Regions from separate parts of the Streptomyces sp. SUK 48 genome, predicted to be linked through region 1. Evidence: riboswitches for the same ligand, from Rfam matches in the RefSeq annotation. Region 1 holds a riboswitch; the other holds the start of a gene.

The links. Region 1 has a riboswitch for ZMP and ZTP ahead of GHR20_RS14340 (glycine hydroxymethyltransferase). Riboswitches for the same ligand answer to the same signal wherever they lie in the genome.
Region 2: another riboswitch for ZMP and ZTP. It lies ahead of GHR20_RS01985 (bifunctional 5,10-methylenetetrahydrofolate dehydrogenase/5,10-methenyltetrahydrofolate cyclohydrolase); the one in region 1 lies ahead of GHR20_RS14340 (glycine hydroxymethyltransferase).

The regions. Positions count from the first base shown of each region.
Region 1 is NZ_CP045740.1:3,379,414-3,387,192, forward strand. Features, by position in the region: gene trpS (tryptophan--tRNA ligase) at 221-1,246, opposite strand; gene GHR20_RS14340 (glycine hydroxymethyltransferase) at 1,402-2,850, opposite strand; ZMP/ZTP riboswitch at 2,884-2,972, opposite strand; gene GHR20_RS14345 (glutathionylspermidine synthase family protein) at 3,067-4,251, opposite strand; gene GHR20_RS14350 (hypothetical protein) at 4,265-4,633, opposite strand; gene GHR20_RS14355 (DMT family transporter) at 4,762-5,610, shown strand; gene GHR20_RS14360 (helix-turn-helix domain-containing protein) at 5,836-6,693, shown strand; gene GHR20_RS14365 (PLP-dependent aminotransferase family protein) at 6,709-7,779, opposite strand, start outside.
Region 2 is NZ_CP045740.1:441,728-449,506, forward strand. Features, by position in the region: gene GHR20_RS01960 (S-(hydroxymethyl)mycothiol dehydrogenase) at 1-46, opposite strand, end outside; gene GHR20_RS01965 (acyltransferase domain-containing protein) at 312-1,091, shown strand; gene GHR20_RS01970 (hypothetical protein) at 1,127-1,423, opposite strand; gene GHR20_RS01975 (nuclear transport factor 2 family protein) at 1,592-1,957, shown strand; gene GHR20_RS01980 (hypothetical protein) at 1,945-2,187, shown strand; ZMP/ZTP riboswitch at 2,245-2,324, shown strand; gene GHR20_RS01985 (bifunctional 5,10-methylenetetrahydrofolate dehydrogenase/5,10-methenyltetrahydrofolate cyclohydrolase) at 2,351-3,211, shown strand; partial or broken gene GHR20_RS01990 (alcohol dehydrogenase catalytic domain-containing protein) at 3,251-4,275, opposite strand; gene GHR20_RS01995 ((2Fe-2S)-binding protein) at 4,633-5,163, shown strand; gene GHR20_RS02000 (xanthine dehydrogenase family protein molybdopterin-binding subunit) at 5,160-7,535, shown strand; gene GHR20_RS02005 (xanthine dehydrogenase family protein subunit M) at 7,532-7,779, shown strand, end outside.

The DNA of each region.
Region 1 (7,779 bases):
TCCTGTCGTCGCGTCCGTCGTCTACTCGGCCGACTCGTACGGGCCTTCGGCTTCGACTGTACGGCCATGGGTGTCCCGTGGGCAGGCGCAACGGAAGTGATGTGCAGCGCTCTGCCCACAGGGACGTGCGAACGGTCGTGCGCCCTCGCGCCGGTTCCGTGCCTCCCGGCGCGGGCCGTGCCGTTCGGTGCCCCGGTCGGTGGACCGGCCGGGGCTTCGGTCAGTGCTTCGCCGGGAGGAAGCCGACGCGGTCGTACGCCTGCGCGAGGGTCTCGGCGGCGACGGCGCGGGCCTTCTCGGCACCCTTGGCGAGGATCGCGTCGAGGGTCTCGGCGTCGTCCAGGTACTGCTGGGTGCGCTCCCGGAACGGCGTCACGAACTCGACCATGACCTCGGCGAGGTCGGTCTTGAGCGCGCCGTACATCTTGCCCTCGTACTCCCGCTCCAGGTCGGCGATCGAGGTGCCGGTGAGGACGGAGTAGATGGTGAGCAGGTTGGAGACGCCCGGCTTGGCCTGCGCGTCGTAGCGGATGACGGTGTCGGTGTCGGTGACCGCGCTCTTGACCTTCTTGGCGGTGGTCTTCGGCTCGTCCAGGAGGTTGATCAGGCCCTTCGGCGTGGACGCCGACTTGCTCATCTTGATCGACGGGTCCTGGAGGTCGTAGATCTTCGCCGTCTCCTTGAGGATGTACGGCGCCGGGATCGTGAACGTCTGCCCGAAGCGGCCGTTGAAACGCTCGGCCAGGTCCCGGGTCAGCTCGATGTGCTGGCGCTGGTCCTCGCCCACCGGCACCTGGTTGGCCTGGTACAGCAGGATGTCCGCGACCTGGAGGATCGGGTACGTGAACAGGCCGACCGAGGCGCGCTCGGCGCCCTGCTTGGCGGACTTGTCCTTGAACTGGGTCATGCGGCTGGCCTCGCCGAAGCCGGTGAGGCAGTTCATCACCCAGGCCAGCTCGGCGTGCTCGGGCACATGGCTCTGCACGAACAGGGTGCAGCGCTCCGGGTCCAGTCCGGCGGCGAGGAGCTGGGCGGCGGCCAGGCGGGTGTTGGCCCGCAGCTCCTTGGGGTCCTGGGGCACGGTGATCGCGTGCAGGTCGACGACCATGTAGAAGGCGTCGTGGGTCTCCTGGAGGGATACCCACTGGCGGACGGCGCCGAGGTAGTTGCCGAGGTGGAACGAGCCGGCGGTGGGCTGGATACCGGAGAGCACGCGGGGCTTTTCAGCGGGGGCCATGCCGCCCATTCTCTCATCGGCCGAGGGTGGGATCGGCCCGGGAGGCGGGGGCGGTGCGGGAACGTCCCGGGAGGCGGGGGGCGGGGACGCCGGGGACTGCGGACCGCTGGTGACCGGTCGCGCAGTTCCCCGCGCCCCCGGGGCATGGCCCCCGACGGCGTCGATCAGCCCAGGTCGACTTCCGGGTAGAGCGGGAAGCCCGCGACCAGGTCGGTGGCGCGCTGGGCGATCTCCTCGGAGACCTTCTCGTCCAGGACGTGGGACGCCTTGCTCGGGGCGCCGGACTTGGTGGTGCCCGGTTCGGTGGCCGCGAGGACGCGGTCGATCAGTCCGGCCACCTCGTCCATCTCCGCCGTGCCCAGGCCGCGGGTGGTCAGGGCGGGCGTGCCGATGCGGATGCCGGAGGTGTACCAGGCGCCGTTGGGGTCGGCCGGGATGGCGTTGCGGTTGGTGACGATGCCGGAGTCGAGGAGGGCGGCCTCGGCCTGGCGGCCGGTGAGGCCGTAGGAGCCGGCGACGTCGATCAGGTTGAGGTGGTTGTCGGTGCCCCCGGTGACGAGGGTCGCGCCCCGCCGCGTCAGGCCCTCGGCCAGCGCCCGGGCGTTGTCCACGATGCGCTGCGCGTAGTCCTGGAACGCGGGCTGCCGGGCCTCGGCCAGGGCGACCGCCTTGGCGGCCATGACGTGCGGCAGCGGGCCGCCGAGGACCATCGGGCAGCCGCGGTCGACCTGGTCCTTGAGGGAGTCGTCGCACAGCACCATGCCGCCGCGCGGGCCGCGCAGCGACTTGTGGGTGGTGGTGGTGACGATCTGGGCGTGCGGGACCGGGTCGAAGTCGCCGGTGAGGACCTTGCCCGCGACGAGACCGGCGAAGTGGGCCATGTCGACCATGAGGGTCGCGCCGACCTCGTCGGCGATCTCGCGCATGATCCGGAAGTTCACCAGCCGGGGGTACGCCGAGTAGCCCGCCACGATGATCAGCGGCTTGAACTCGCGGGCCTGGGCGCGCAGCGCCTCGTAGTCGATGAGGCCGGTCGCGGGGTCGGTGCCGTAGGAGCGCTGGTCGAACATCTTGCCGGAGATGTTCGGGCGGAAGCCGTGGGTGAGGTGGCCGCCGGCGTCCAGGGACATGCCGAGCATCCGCTGGTTGCCGAACGCCTGGCGCAGCTCGGCCCAGTCCGCGTCGGAGAGGTCGTTGACCTGGCGGGCGCCGGTCTTCGCCAGGAAGGGGACCTCGACCCGGTCGGCGAGTACGGCCCAGAAGGCGACGAGGTTGGCGTCGATGCCGGAGTGCGGCTGGACGTAGGCGTGCCGGGCGCCGAAGAGCTCGCGGGCGTGCTCGGCGGCCAGGGACTCCACGGTGTCCACGTTGCGGCAGCCGGCGTAGAAGCGGCGGCCGACGGTGCCCTCGGCGTACTTGTCGCTGAACCAGTTGCCCATCGCGAGGAGGGTCGCCGGGGAGGCGTAGTTCTCGGAGGCGATCAGCTTGAGCATCGCGCGCTGGTCGGTGACCTCCTGGCCGATGGCGTCGGCGACCCGGGGCTCCACGGCGCGGATCACGTCGAGGGCGGCGCGGAAGGCGGTGGACTCGGTGGACAGGGGCTGCTCTGGCATGGGGACCTCCGGACGGGGTGCGTTTCGGCGTTCACGTTCGGCCCAGGCGCACGGCACTGTTTCCAGCAAGGCCGCTCCCCGATGGTCCGTCCCATCCCAGCGCGCCAGTCACGGCCCGTGGCTCAGCGTACCGGCCCGCCCGGAGGGCGGAGATCCGGCGTCCACCATGCGGGCGAGAGCGCGGACGGCCCGCTCAGTGGATGCGGACGGCTCCGTTCAGAGGATGACGTGCGGCAGGAAGCGCGCGTACCCGTCGGTGACGGGGCCCGACGACTCGCGGATGCCGAGGCCCGCGGGCTCGCCGTCGATGACCCAGGCGCCGAGGACGACGTGGTTGCCGTCGAAGGCGGGCAGCGGCGCGAGCCCCTGGTAGCAGCAGGGCTCGGGGCGGACGGCGGGCGGGCCGCCCGGCGGGTGCAGGGTGACGCCCTCGCCCTCGCGGCCCAGCAGGGGCTTGGCGGCGTAGCCGGTGGTGGCGGCGAGCTCGCGGGGGCCGTCGAGGTAGGAGGGCAGGAGGCTGGGGTGGCCGGGGTAGAGCTCCCACAGGACGGCCAGCAGGGCCTTGTTGCTCAGGAGCATCTTCCAGGCGGGCTCGATCCACAGGGTGCTGCCGGTGCCGCCGCCGTTGTCCAGGGTGTCCAGGACATGGCCGCCGAAGGCGTCGGTGGTGAGCCATTCCCAGGGGTAGAGCTTGAAGAGGGCGCGGATGAACCGCAGCCGGTTGTCCACGAACCGGCCGGAGAGGGTGTCCCAGCCGATCTCCTCCATGGCGAGCCAGTCGGTCTCCAGGCCCGCCTGCTCCGCGGTCTCCTTCAGATAGGCGACCGTCATCAGGTCCTCGCCCAGCTCGTCGGCGGCGGAGTGCGCGAAGTGCAGCGGGCTGCCGGGCGGGAGCAGCGCGGACTGCCTGCGCCAGGACTCCACCAGGCGTTCGTGCAGCGAGTTCCACTGGTCCGCGCCGGGGAAGCGGTCCTCCATCCAGAACCACTGCGGGGAGGCGGCCTCCACCAGGGAGGTGGGGGTGTCCGCGTTGTACTCCAGCAGCTTGGCGGGGCCGGTGCCGTCGTAGCGCAGGTCGAACCGGCCGTAGAAGGAGGGGAGTTCGGCGCGGCGGTGCCAGGACTCGGTGACCGCGGCGGCGACGGCGGGGTCGGTGATGCCGAGGTCGGCGAGGCGGCCCCGCTCCACGAGGTGGCCGGCCGCCGCCAGGCACATGGCGTGCAGTTCGGCGACCGTCTCCTCCAGCGCCTCGACCTCGGGCAGCGAGAAGACGTAGTACGCGCTCTCGTCCCAGTAGGGGCGCAGGCTCCCGTCGGGATGGCGGGTGAGCGGGTAGATCAGGCCCTGTTCCTCGACGGTGCGCTGCCAGTCCGGGCGGGGGGTGATGGTACGGCGTTCCATACGGCGGTCCCGGTCAGCCGCCGGAGCTGCGCGAGCCGCCGCCGAAGCCGCCGCGGTGCACCCCGCCGGAGCCGGAGCCGTAGTGCGTCGAGGAGTGGTGGGTGGAGTGGCCCGAGCTGTGGCGGGGCTTGGTGAAGGAACCGCCGCTCACCCAGGAGCCCTTCTTCTTGCCGCCGTAGTACCAGGCGCCGTTGACCGCCGACTTGACCGCCTTGCAGTTCTTGTCGGAGACGACCTTGTAGCCCTTGGCGTACGTGTAGCTGCTCTGGTCCACGCAGCGCTTGTCCGGCTGGGACGAGCAGGCGGTGAGCGCGGCGGCCAGCAGGCCGACGCCGCCGAGGACCACCGCGCCGGAGCGCAGCCGTCGCCTGGTTTCGGCCATGTTCGTGTCTCCCCCGTGTGCGATGTGCGGTGCGGCAAGCCTAGAGACCGGTATGAGAACCGGCCAAGGGGGGTGAGCATGACAGGACGGTGGCGGGCCTCCTTTAGAGTCCCTTTGTGCTCTTTGGAATGGTGTGCGCCCTAGGCGCGGCGGTCTGTTTTGGTACCGCGACGGTGTTGCAGGCGGTGGCGGCGCGGCAGGCCGGTCCCGGTGGTGGCGGTGAGGCGGCGCTGCTGCTGCGGGCGTTGCGGCAGTGGCGGTACATCGCCGGGCTCGGGCTGGACGGGCTGGGGTTCCTGTTCCAGATCGTGGCGCTGCGCTCGCTGCCGATCTACGCGGTCGGCGCCGCCCTCGCGGCCAGCCTCGCGGTGACGGCGGTGGTCGCGGCGCGGCTGCTGGACGTGCGGCTGCGCGGTGTGGAGTGGGGCGCGGTGGGCGTGGTGTGCGCCGGGCTCGCGATGCTGGGCCTGGCCTCCGGCCCGGAGGGCGGCAAGGACGGGTCGGACACCCTGCGGTGGGTGATGCTCGCGGTGGCGCTCGGGCTGCTGCTGCTCGGGCTCGCGGGCGGGCGGCTGTCCGGTCCGGCGCGGGGGCTGGTGCTCGGGCTCGGCGCCGGGTGCGGGTTCGGGGTGGTCGAGGTGACGGTCCGGCTGATCGACAGCCTCGCGCCCACCGCGCTGCTCACCAACCCCGCGACGTACGCCCTGCTGATCGGTGGCGGTGCCGCGTTCATCCTGCTGACCTCGGCCCTCCAGCGCGGCTCGGTCACGACGGCGACGGCCGGGATGGTGCTCGGCGAGACGCTCGGCCCCGCCGCGATCGGCGTCGTCTGGCTCGGCGACCGCACCCGCGAGGGCATGGCCTGGCTGGCCGTCCTCGGCTTCGCGGTGGCGGTGGCCGGCGCCCTGGCCCTGGCCCGCTTCGGCGAGGCCCCGGAGGCGGAACCGGCGGAGCGGCCGTCACAGACCGCGCGGTAGGCCGCGGGCGAGCGCCCGGCCGGCGGGGGCGCCCGCTGAACAGGTCCCGGAAAAGCGGCGGACCGGCTGCGCCCCCCGCAGCGCAACCGGTCCGCGGACCATCCTGCGCCAACCGCCCGCCCGTGACCAGGAACCTCATTTTCCGGAACTGGATTTTCAGGAACGTAGACTTCCGATATTTTCCGGGCCGCCGGTGTGGCGGCCCGCGCCGAGAGGGAGTCGGGGATGGACAGGGAAGCCCTGCGGTCGCTGCTGCGGCACAAGCGCTCGCTGATCGACCCCACCGAGCTGGGCTGGCCCCGCCGCACCGGCCGCGGCCGCCGGTCCGCCGGGCTCTCCCAGGCCCAGGTGGCGCACGCGCTGTACGTCTCCGAGCGCACCTACGCACAGCTGGAGCGGGGCGACATGCCCTCCCCCGCGCCCGAGTTCCTCGACGCGGTCTCCACCGTGCTGCGCATGGCCGAGCCGGAGCGCGGCGCGCTGTACGTCTACGCGCTGGGCCACGAGCCGCCGGTCCCCATGAACCCCGAGGCCGGTACCCGGGTCGACCCGGCCTGGTTCACGGCCGTCCAGGGCGTGTCCGGCGTGCCCTGCTACGTCAACGACGTGGCGTGGAACCTCCTCGCCTGGAACGACGACTTCCTGCGCATGTTCCCCCGCGCCGAGGGCGCGGAGCCCGCGGTGCCCGAGCGGAACGTGATGCGCTGGATGCTGCTGCGCGAGGAGGCGCGCGAGCACCATCTGCTGGACTGGGCGGAGCGGTGGGCGGCGCCGGTCGCGGCCCAGCTGCGGGCGGCGGTGGCGGCCCACCCGGACAACCCCGATCTGCGGCAGCTGGACGCGGAGGTGAACGACGACCCCGTGGTGGGGCCCATCTACCGCCGCCACGACATCACCTATGTGCAGCAGGACGGGGACACCCGGCCGGTGCGGCACGCGGGACTCGCCGCCGCCGACGACGACCGGTGCTGCGCCCGGCACGCTCCCGCCGCGCGGGGCCTGGTGACCCTGTGCGCCGCGCAGCCGCTGGGTTCGCCGGGCGCCCGGTTCTTCTTCCTGGTCTTCCGCCCGGTCACCGGCTGACCCGCGGGCCGCTCCCTAGGGCAGCACCCTGCACAGCGCCTCCAGCGCCCCCGCCCACGCGCTGTCCGGCGGCGTCCCGTACCCCACCACCAGCGCGTCCACCGGCTCGGCGACGGCCTCGGGATGGCGGTGGAAGGAGAGTCCGTGCAGGGCGAGCCCCTGCCAGGCGGCGGCCTGGACGACGGAGGACTCGGTGCCCGGGGGCAGCCGCAGCAGCGCGTGCAGGCCCGCGGCGACCCCGGTGACCCGGACGCCGGGGGCGCGTTCGGCGACGGCCGCGGCGAGGGCGTCGCGGCGGCGCCGGTAGCGCGAGCGGGCGGCGCGGACCTGGCGGTCGTACGCCCCCGAGGTGAGGAACTCGGCGAGGGTGAGCTGTTCGAGGACGCCCACGGTGTCGGCGTGGCCCTTGGCCGTGAGCACCTCGCGGGTGAGGGCCGGCGGCAGGACCATCCAGCCCAGCCGGATGCCCGGGGCGAGGGATTTGCTGGCGGTGCCGAGGTAGACGACACGGTCGGGGTCGAGGCCCTGGAGGGCGCCGACGGGCTGGCGGTCGTAGCGGAACTCGCCGTCGTAGTCGTCCTCCAGGACGAGGGAGTCGGTGCGCCGCGCCCAGTCCACGACGGCCGCGCGCCGGTCGGGGTGCAGGGGCAGGCCCATCGGGAACTGGTGGGCGGGGGTGAGGAGTACGGCACCCTTGGAGGTCAACGGGCGCGGATCGGTGCCGAGTTCGTCCCAGGGCAGGGCGGGGGTCGCCAGACCCGCGGCCTCAAGGAGGCCCCAGTAGACGTCGAGGCCGTACGACTCGACGGCCACCGAGCGCGTCCCGCGGGCGCGCAGCACCGGGCCGAGGAGGCGCAGGGCGTGCGAGAAGCCCGCGGTGACGACCAGGTCGTCCGGGTCGCAGCGCACGCCCCGGACGCGGGCGAGATAGCCGGCGAGGGCGGTGCGCAGTTCGACGCGGCCGCGCGGATCGCCGTAGCCCAGGGCCTCGTTGGGGGCGGCGGTCAGGGCGCGGCGGGCGGCCCTCGCCCACTCGGCGCGCGGGAACGCGGCGAGGTCGGGGGTGCCGGGGACGAGGTTGTGGGC
Region 2 (7,779 bases), 2.9 Mb from region 1:
GCTCGTTCTTGCCCGGTGCGATCACGCCGCGTACTTCCTGCGCCATGGTCTGGTTCCTTCCATCGAGTGCTTACGGTGCAGACCCTACGCGCGTGCGATGGGCACCGGGACGGGCCACGGCGGTGACCGTGGATCTTTCCCCCGGGGGGTGGCTTGGCCGGGCCGACCGGAGCGGGGAAGCGCTGATGAACCGCGCTTATGAATCGCGCAAGAACCGGAGGGAAGGACGACGTCCGCTGATGGCGATTCCTTTGCGAGGTGCGGGAACTCGGCTGGTCCGGGCGCTTACCCGGACATGTCTTCCTGGCGGCATGCTCGCTGATGGCCGTAAGGGACGTACCGCCTTCCTGTTCTCGGCCGGTGCCTCGCCGCGCCCCGGGACGGAACGTGAACTCGCGGCGGCTTTCCCGCTGTTCGCGAAGACGCTGGACGAGCTGTGCGCGCGTCTGGACCCCTATCTCGAACTGCCTTTGAAAAGCGTGATGTTCGCGGAGCCCGGCAGCCGGACGGCGGCGCTGCTGGGCCGGGCGTCGTACGCGGGGCCGGCGCTCTTCGCGCTCCAGGTGGCGCAGTACCGGCTGCTGCGGAGCTGGGGCGCCCGCCCTGATGTGCTGTTCGGACATGGAGCCGGGCGGATGGCCGCCGCGTGCGCCGCCGGGGTCTTCTCCCCGTCGGCCGGCTGCCACGCGGTCGGCACGCTGGCCCGGCTGCTGGACGCCGCCCCGGGCGAGGCGGCCCCGAAGGCGCTGCTCACCGCCTACGGCCGTACGCTGGCCACCCTCCATCCCCGCCCGCCCCGGCTCCCCCTCGTCTCCGACGTCACCGACCGCCCGGTCGGCGCCGAGACCGCCGATCCGGGGTTCTGGCTGCCGGGTCCGGGGACCCGGCGGTTCGCCGACGTGGCCGGCCTGCTGCACCGGGACGGGGTGCGGACCTGGCTGGAGCTGGGACCGGCGGACACCCTGACCCGGGCGCTGACCGAGGACCTGCCGCCGGGCACCGCGCCGGCCCCCGGCGCGGCGTACGCCGTGGCCCGGGACTGGGCGGTGCTGAACGGCGGCGGTACGAGGCCGCGCGGCGCCCCGGCATGAGACGGCGCGTCAGGCACCCGTCGCGGCTCGGACCCCTACAACGGCAGCAGGCCGGTCACCGGCGCCACGATGTCGGTGACCTGGTGGAGTTCGCTGAGCTGGTCCAGCCGGCTGACCTGGTTCAGGGACTTGAGCTGCTGGGAGGCCGTGGGCATCTGGGCCCGCTGCTCCGCGGGGATGTTGCCGGTGGTGAGCGAGTCGAGCACGGTCATCGGGTTGATCTGCCCGGTGTGCGAGGCGCTCGCGTCGGCCGCGGTTGCGAGGGGCGCGGCCAGGCCCGTGACCCCGGCGGCGAGACCGAGGACGGCGACGATACGGCGTGTTGAGATCATGCCCTCAGCAACGGCCGGGACCCCCGGCCGGACACGGGCGGCGGCCCGCGCTCACTCGTGAGGCGGAGCACGCCCCGTGCGCTTGCCGAGGCCGCCGGGCCGGGGGACGCTCGAAGACGGGGCCCGTACGGTCCGCCGCCGGGCCGCGAGCGCCTGAAGGAGGTCACCATGGGCACCGCGACAGGCTCCGCCTTCGACACCGAGACACTGCGCCGGGGCATCGAGGGGAACACCGGGAACACCCTGCTGTCCCTGTACGCGGACGACGCGGAGATCCGTATCGTCGACCGCGACACCCAGCCCAGCCACCCCAGGATCCTGCACGGCCGCGGCGAGATCGCCGAGATGCTCGACGACGTCTACCGCCGCGACATGATCCACAAGCTGGACCGGTGCGTGGTGCAGGGCGACCACGTCGCGTTCACCGAGTCCTGCCAGTACGGGGACGGCACCCGTGTCCTCGCCGAGTCGATGATCACCCTGCGGGACGGGAAGATCGCCGAGCAGATTCTGATCCAGGCATGGGACGAGTAGGCGGGAGGTTCGCGCGGGTCCAGGTCAGCTCCCGGCTGACCTGGACTTTCTCGGCCCGCGCGGTGGCGGGCCGGGCGCGGCCCCGGCGGCAGGCACCGGTCTGCGCGGCGGGTGTGCCGGTGACGAGGGCGGTGCTGCGGTCGGTCCTGAGAGCGGTGCGCGGACGCCCGCCGGCCGTGGTGCCGCGTACGGCACGGGTGGCGCGGCTCCGGCGCGGCCGGACGCGGTGAGCCTCCCAGGCGTCGTCACGCCCGCTCCTCGGCCTCGTACCCGCCTCGGCTACGCTGTACCCGGGCCGTGACTGGCGCTTGGGTGGAGTACCACCGGGGAGCGGTCCGTAGGGTTGCCGCGCGCCTGGGCGAATGACATCGATCCAGCTCAGGAGTGTGCCGCATGACCCAGGCCCGTCTCATGGACGGAACCGCCCTCGCCCGTCGCATCGTCGAGGACACCGCGCGCAGGGCGGCGGAACTCACCGCGCGCACCGGCGTGGTGCCCTGTCTCGCGACCGTGCTGGTGGGCGAGGACCCGGCGTCCGTGACGTACGTCCGGATGAAGCAGAACCGCTGCCGCAAGGCCGGCATCACCTCCCGGCACGTGGCGCTGCCCGCGAGCACGTCCACCGCCGAACTGGTGGGCACGCTGCGGGAGTTGTCCGCCGATCCGGCCGTGCACGGAATTCTGCTCCAGCACCCGGTGGGCGACCACGTGGACGAGCGGGCCGCGTTCGAGGCGATCGCGCCCGGCAAGGACGTCGACGGGGTCACCTTCGCCTCGTTCGCCGCGATGAGCTTCGGTCTGCCGGGCTTCGTGTCCTGCACGCCGGGCGGCATCCTGCGGCTGCTGGACGAGTACGGCGTCGACCCGGCCGGGAAGCGGGCCGTGGTGGTGGGCCGCAGCGCGATCCTCGGCAAGCCGGTGGGCATGCTGCTGCTGGCCAGGGACGCGACGGTGACGTACTGCCATTCGCGCACCCGGGATCTGTCGGCGGCGGTCCGCGAGGCGGACATCGTCGTCGCCGCGGTCGGCCGGCCGCGGCTGCTGCGGGGCCAGGACATCAAGCCCGGCGCGGTCGTGATCGACGCCGGTTACAACGCCGGGAACGTGGGCGACGTCGACTTCGACTCGGCCGTCGAACGGGCCTCCCTGATCACCCCGGTGCCGGGCGGTGTCGGCCCGATGACGATCGCCACGCTGCTGGAGCAGACGGTGACGGCGGCGGAGGCCGCGGCCGGAGGGGCCGGGGCGGCCTGACGGCGGAAGGGGGCGAGGGGCCGGTGTTACCGCCCCGGCTCACCCGTCCGTCAGTACCATCCTGAACCTCGCGCCGCCCGACATCATCTTCCGGTACGCCGCGTCCGCCTCCGTCAGCGGGACCTTCTCCGTCATCGGGCGGATGCCGTTCAGGACGCTGAAGGCCATGGTGTCCTCGATGTCCCGCGAGGTCCCGGAGGGGTGGCCCCGGACCACGCGGGCGGCCATGAGGAGCTGGTTGGGGTTGATGCCGAGGGGGCGGTGTCCGCGCCGATGACGACCAGTTCGCCGCGGTGGGTCAGGCCGTCCACCGTGGCGGAGATGGCGTCGGAGTTGCCGGCGGTGGCGAGGACGACCTTGGCGCCGCCGAGGGACTGGAGCGCCTCGGCGACCGGGGTGGCGGCGGTGCTGTCGACGTAGTGGTGGGCGCCGAGCTGCTTGGCGAATTCCGCCTTCTGGGGGCCGCGGGCGATCGCCACCGTCTCGAAGCCCATCGCGACCGCGTACTGCACGCCGAGGTGCCCGAGGCCGCCGAGGCCCAGCACCGCGACCAGGTCGCCGGGACGTCCCGCGCTGCGCCGCAGCCCGTTGAACGTGGTCACCCCGGCGCAGGCCAGCGGCCCCGCGTCGCTCGCGGCGAGCGCGTCCGGGATCCGGGCCAGGGCGTCGACGGGCGCGATCACCTGCTCGCCGAAGCCGCCGTCGTAGGCCCAGCCCGGCACCTTGAGGGTCTCGCACACGATGAAGTCGCCCTCGCGGCAGGCCCGGCAGTGGCCGCAGCTGCCGCCGAACCAGCCCACGGCCACCCGGTCGCCGACCTGCCACCCGCGCTCGCCCGCCCCCTCGCCCAGTTCCGCGATCCGCCCGGCGATCTCGTGCCCGGGCACCTCGGGGAAGGTGATGCCGGGCACCGCCGCGCTCACGAACAGCGCGTCGCTGTGGCAGACGCCGCACGCCTCGACGGCGATCCGCACCTGGCCGGGCCCCGGCCGCGGCACCTCGCGCTCGACCACCTCGAACGTGCCGTTCGCGGCGGTCACCTGGGCGACTCGATAACTGCTCATGGATCTCTCCCGAGAAGGGGGTACGAGCGTGGGCGGGGCGGCCGGTCGATGGGTGACGGCCGCCGCTCGGCCCGGCGGGGCGGTACGACGGCCCGCCCCTCGACCAGCAGACCAGTTCCGGCGCGATCGCGCGCGCCGAACGGCTCCCGCCGGACATCGAGCCGGCGGCGGACCGGACCCCGGCACCGGCACCGGCACCGGCACCGGCAATGGCAATGGCAATGGCAATGGCAATGGATGAACGCTCAACGGATCGGACGGCGCAGCGCTCGCCGGGTCCACGGCCCGGCCATAGAGTGACCTACATCATGCCGGACCGGCTGATATCGACTCCTGCCCGCACGGTCTGGAGGGCACATGACGCACATCAAGGTGACGGTGGACGGCACGGTCTACGAGGACGACGTGGAGCCGCGGCTGCTCCTCGCCCACTATCTGCGGGACCGCCTCGGTCTGACCGGCACCCCGATCGGCTGCGACACCTCCAGCTGCGGCGCGTGCACGGTCGACCTGGACGGCGCGACCGCCAAGAGCTGCTCGGTGCTGGCCGTCCAGGCGGACGGCTGCGCGGTGACGACCGTGCAGGGCCTGGCGGCGGACGGCGGGTGGACGCCGCTCCAGCGCGCGTTCCACGAGCAGCACGCGCTCCAGTGCGGCTACTGCACCCCCGGCATGATCATGGCGGCGCGCGATCTGCTGCGGGAGAACCCGCGCCCCACCGCCGAGGAGGTGCGCGACGCCCTGGAGGGGAACCTCTGCCGCTGCACCGGCTACCAGAACATCGTCCGCGCGGTGCTCGCCGCCGCCGGTGGGCAGGACGGCCCCGAGCCCGGCTCCCGCGCGGGGGACGCGCCCGGGGCGCAGGCCACCGAGGAGGTGCGGGCATGACCGGGCAGGCCGTGGCGGGCGAGGCCGGGCGGGAGGTCGGCCGGTCCCGGCTGCGCAAGGAGGACGCCCGGCTGATCACGGGCCAGACCACCTGGACCGACAACATCCAGGTCGCCGGGCTGCTGCACCTGGCCATCCTGCGCAGCCCGATGGCGCACGCCCGCGTCACCCGCGTCAATGTCGCCCCCGCGCTCGAACGCCCCGGTGTCCTCGCCGCGTTCAGCGGCGCGGACCTCGCGGAGGGGCTCGGCTCGCTGCCCTGCGCGTGGCCGGTGACCGAGGACATCGTGCTGCCCGGCCATCCGCCGATCGCGGTGGACGAGGTCCGCTACGCGGGCGACCCGGTGGCCGTCGTCGTGGCCCGCGACCGGTACGCGGCGGCCGACGCGCTGGAGGCGGTCGAGGTCGACTACGACCCGCTGCCCCCGGTCCTCGACCTGGAGGACGCGCTCGCCGAGGGCGCCCCGCTGGTCCACTCCGACCAGGGCACCAACCGCTGCTACACCTGGCCGCTGGCCACCGGCGAGAGCTTCGCGGCGGTCCGCGAGCGCGCCGAGGTCACGGTCCGGCGGCGCTTCCACCAGCAGCGGCTCATCCCCAACGCCATGGAGCCGCGCGCGGTCGTGGTCACCCCGCTCGCCGCCTCCGGCGAGTACACGGTGTACTCGGCCACCCAGATCCCGCACATCCTGCGGATCATGCTCGCCACGGTCACCGGCGTCCCGGAGCACAAGCTGCGGGTGATCGCCCCGGACGTGGGCGGCGGCTTCGGCTCCAAGCTCCAGGTGTACGGCGAGGAGGTGCTGGCCCTCGCGGTCGCCCGCCAGCTGGGGCGGCCGGTGAAGTGGACCGAGTCCCGCTCCGAGGGCTATCTCGCCACCCACCACGGGCGCGGCATGATCCAGGACATCGAGGTCGCGGCCACCCGGGAGGGCCGGCTGCTCGGCCTGAAGGTGGATCTGCTCGCGGACATGGGCGCCTATCTGATGCTGGTCACACCGGGCATCCCGATCCTGGGCGCGTTCATGTACCCGGCGATCTACAAGATGGACTCCTACGAGTTCCGGTGCACCGGCGTCTTCACCACCCGCACTCCCACCGACGCCTACCGGGGCGCCGGCCGCCCGGAGGCCACGTTCGCCATCGAGCGGATCATGGACGAACTGGCGGCCGAACTGGGCCTGGACCCGGTGGAGTTGCGGCGCCGCAACTGGATCCGGCACGAGGAGTTCCCGTACACCACGATCGCCGGGCTGACCTACGACAGCGGCGACTACGAGGCGGCCACCGCGAAGGCCCTCGCCCTGTTCGGCTACGACGCGCTGCGCGCCGAGCAGCGGGAGCGCGCCGAGCGCGGCGACCCGGTGCGCCTCGGCATCGGCGTGTCCACGTTCACGGAGATGTGCGGCCTGGCGCCGAGCCGGGTGCTGCGCGACCTCAGGTACGGCGCGGGCGGCTGGGAGGCGGCGAGCGTCCGGATGCTGCCCACCGGCAAGGTCGAGGTGGTCACCGGGACCAGCCCGCACGGGCAGGGCCACGTGACCTGCTGGAGCCAGATCGCGGCGGACGTCCTCGGGGTGCCGTTCGAGGACGTCGAGGTGCTGCACGGCGACACCAGGTCGTCCCCGCAGGGCATGGACACCTACGGTTCGCGCTCGCTGGCCGTCGGCGGCGAGGCCGTGCACCGGGCGGCGGCCACGGTGGTCGACAAGGCCCGCAAGGTGGCCGCGCATCTGCTGGAGGCGAGCGAGCAGGATCTGGAGTTCCGGGACGGCGTCTTCTCCGTGAAGGGCTCCCCGGAGGCCCGCAAGTCCATCCAGGAGATCGCCTTCGAGGCGTTCACCAGCCACGATCTGCCCGACGGGGTGGAACCCTCCATCAACGCCGAGCACGTGGTCGACCCGGAGAACTTCTCCTTCCCGCACGGCACCCACCTGTGCGCGGTCGAGGTCGACACCGAGACCGGGCGGACCCGGATCAGGTCGTATGTCTGCGTGGACGACGTCGGCCATGTGGTGAACCCGATGATCGTCGAGGGGCAGGTGCACGGCGGGCTCGCGCAGGGCATCGCGCAGGCGCTGTACGAGGAGGCCGTGTACGACGACGAGGGCAACCTGGTCTCCGGCAGCATGGCCGACTACCTCGTGCCCTCCGCCCCCGACCTGCCGGAGTTCGTGACCGACCGGACCGAGACCCCCGCGTCGTCCAACGCGCTCGGCGTGAAGGGGGTCGGCGAGGCCGGGACGATCGCCTCGACACCCGCCGTGGTCAACGCCGTCGTGGACGCGCTGCGGCCGCTGGGCGTGACCGACGTACGGATGCCCTGCACCCCGGAACGGGTGTGGCGCGCGGTGAGGGAGGCGACGGCATGATTCCCCCGGCGTTCGAGTACGCCCGCCCCGGGACCCTCGAGGAGGCCGTACGGCTGCTCGGCGAGGCGGGTGACGAGGCGAAGGTGCTGGCCGGCGGGCAGAGCCTGCTGCCGCTGCTGCGGTTGCGGCTCGCCTTTCCCGAACTCGTCGTGGACGTGGGCCGGATCCCCGGTCTGCGCGGGGTGCGCGAGGACGGGGACACGCTGGTCATCGGCGCCCTCACCACCCACCACGACGTGATCCG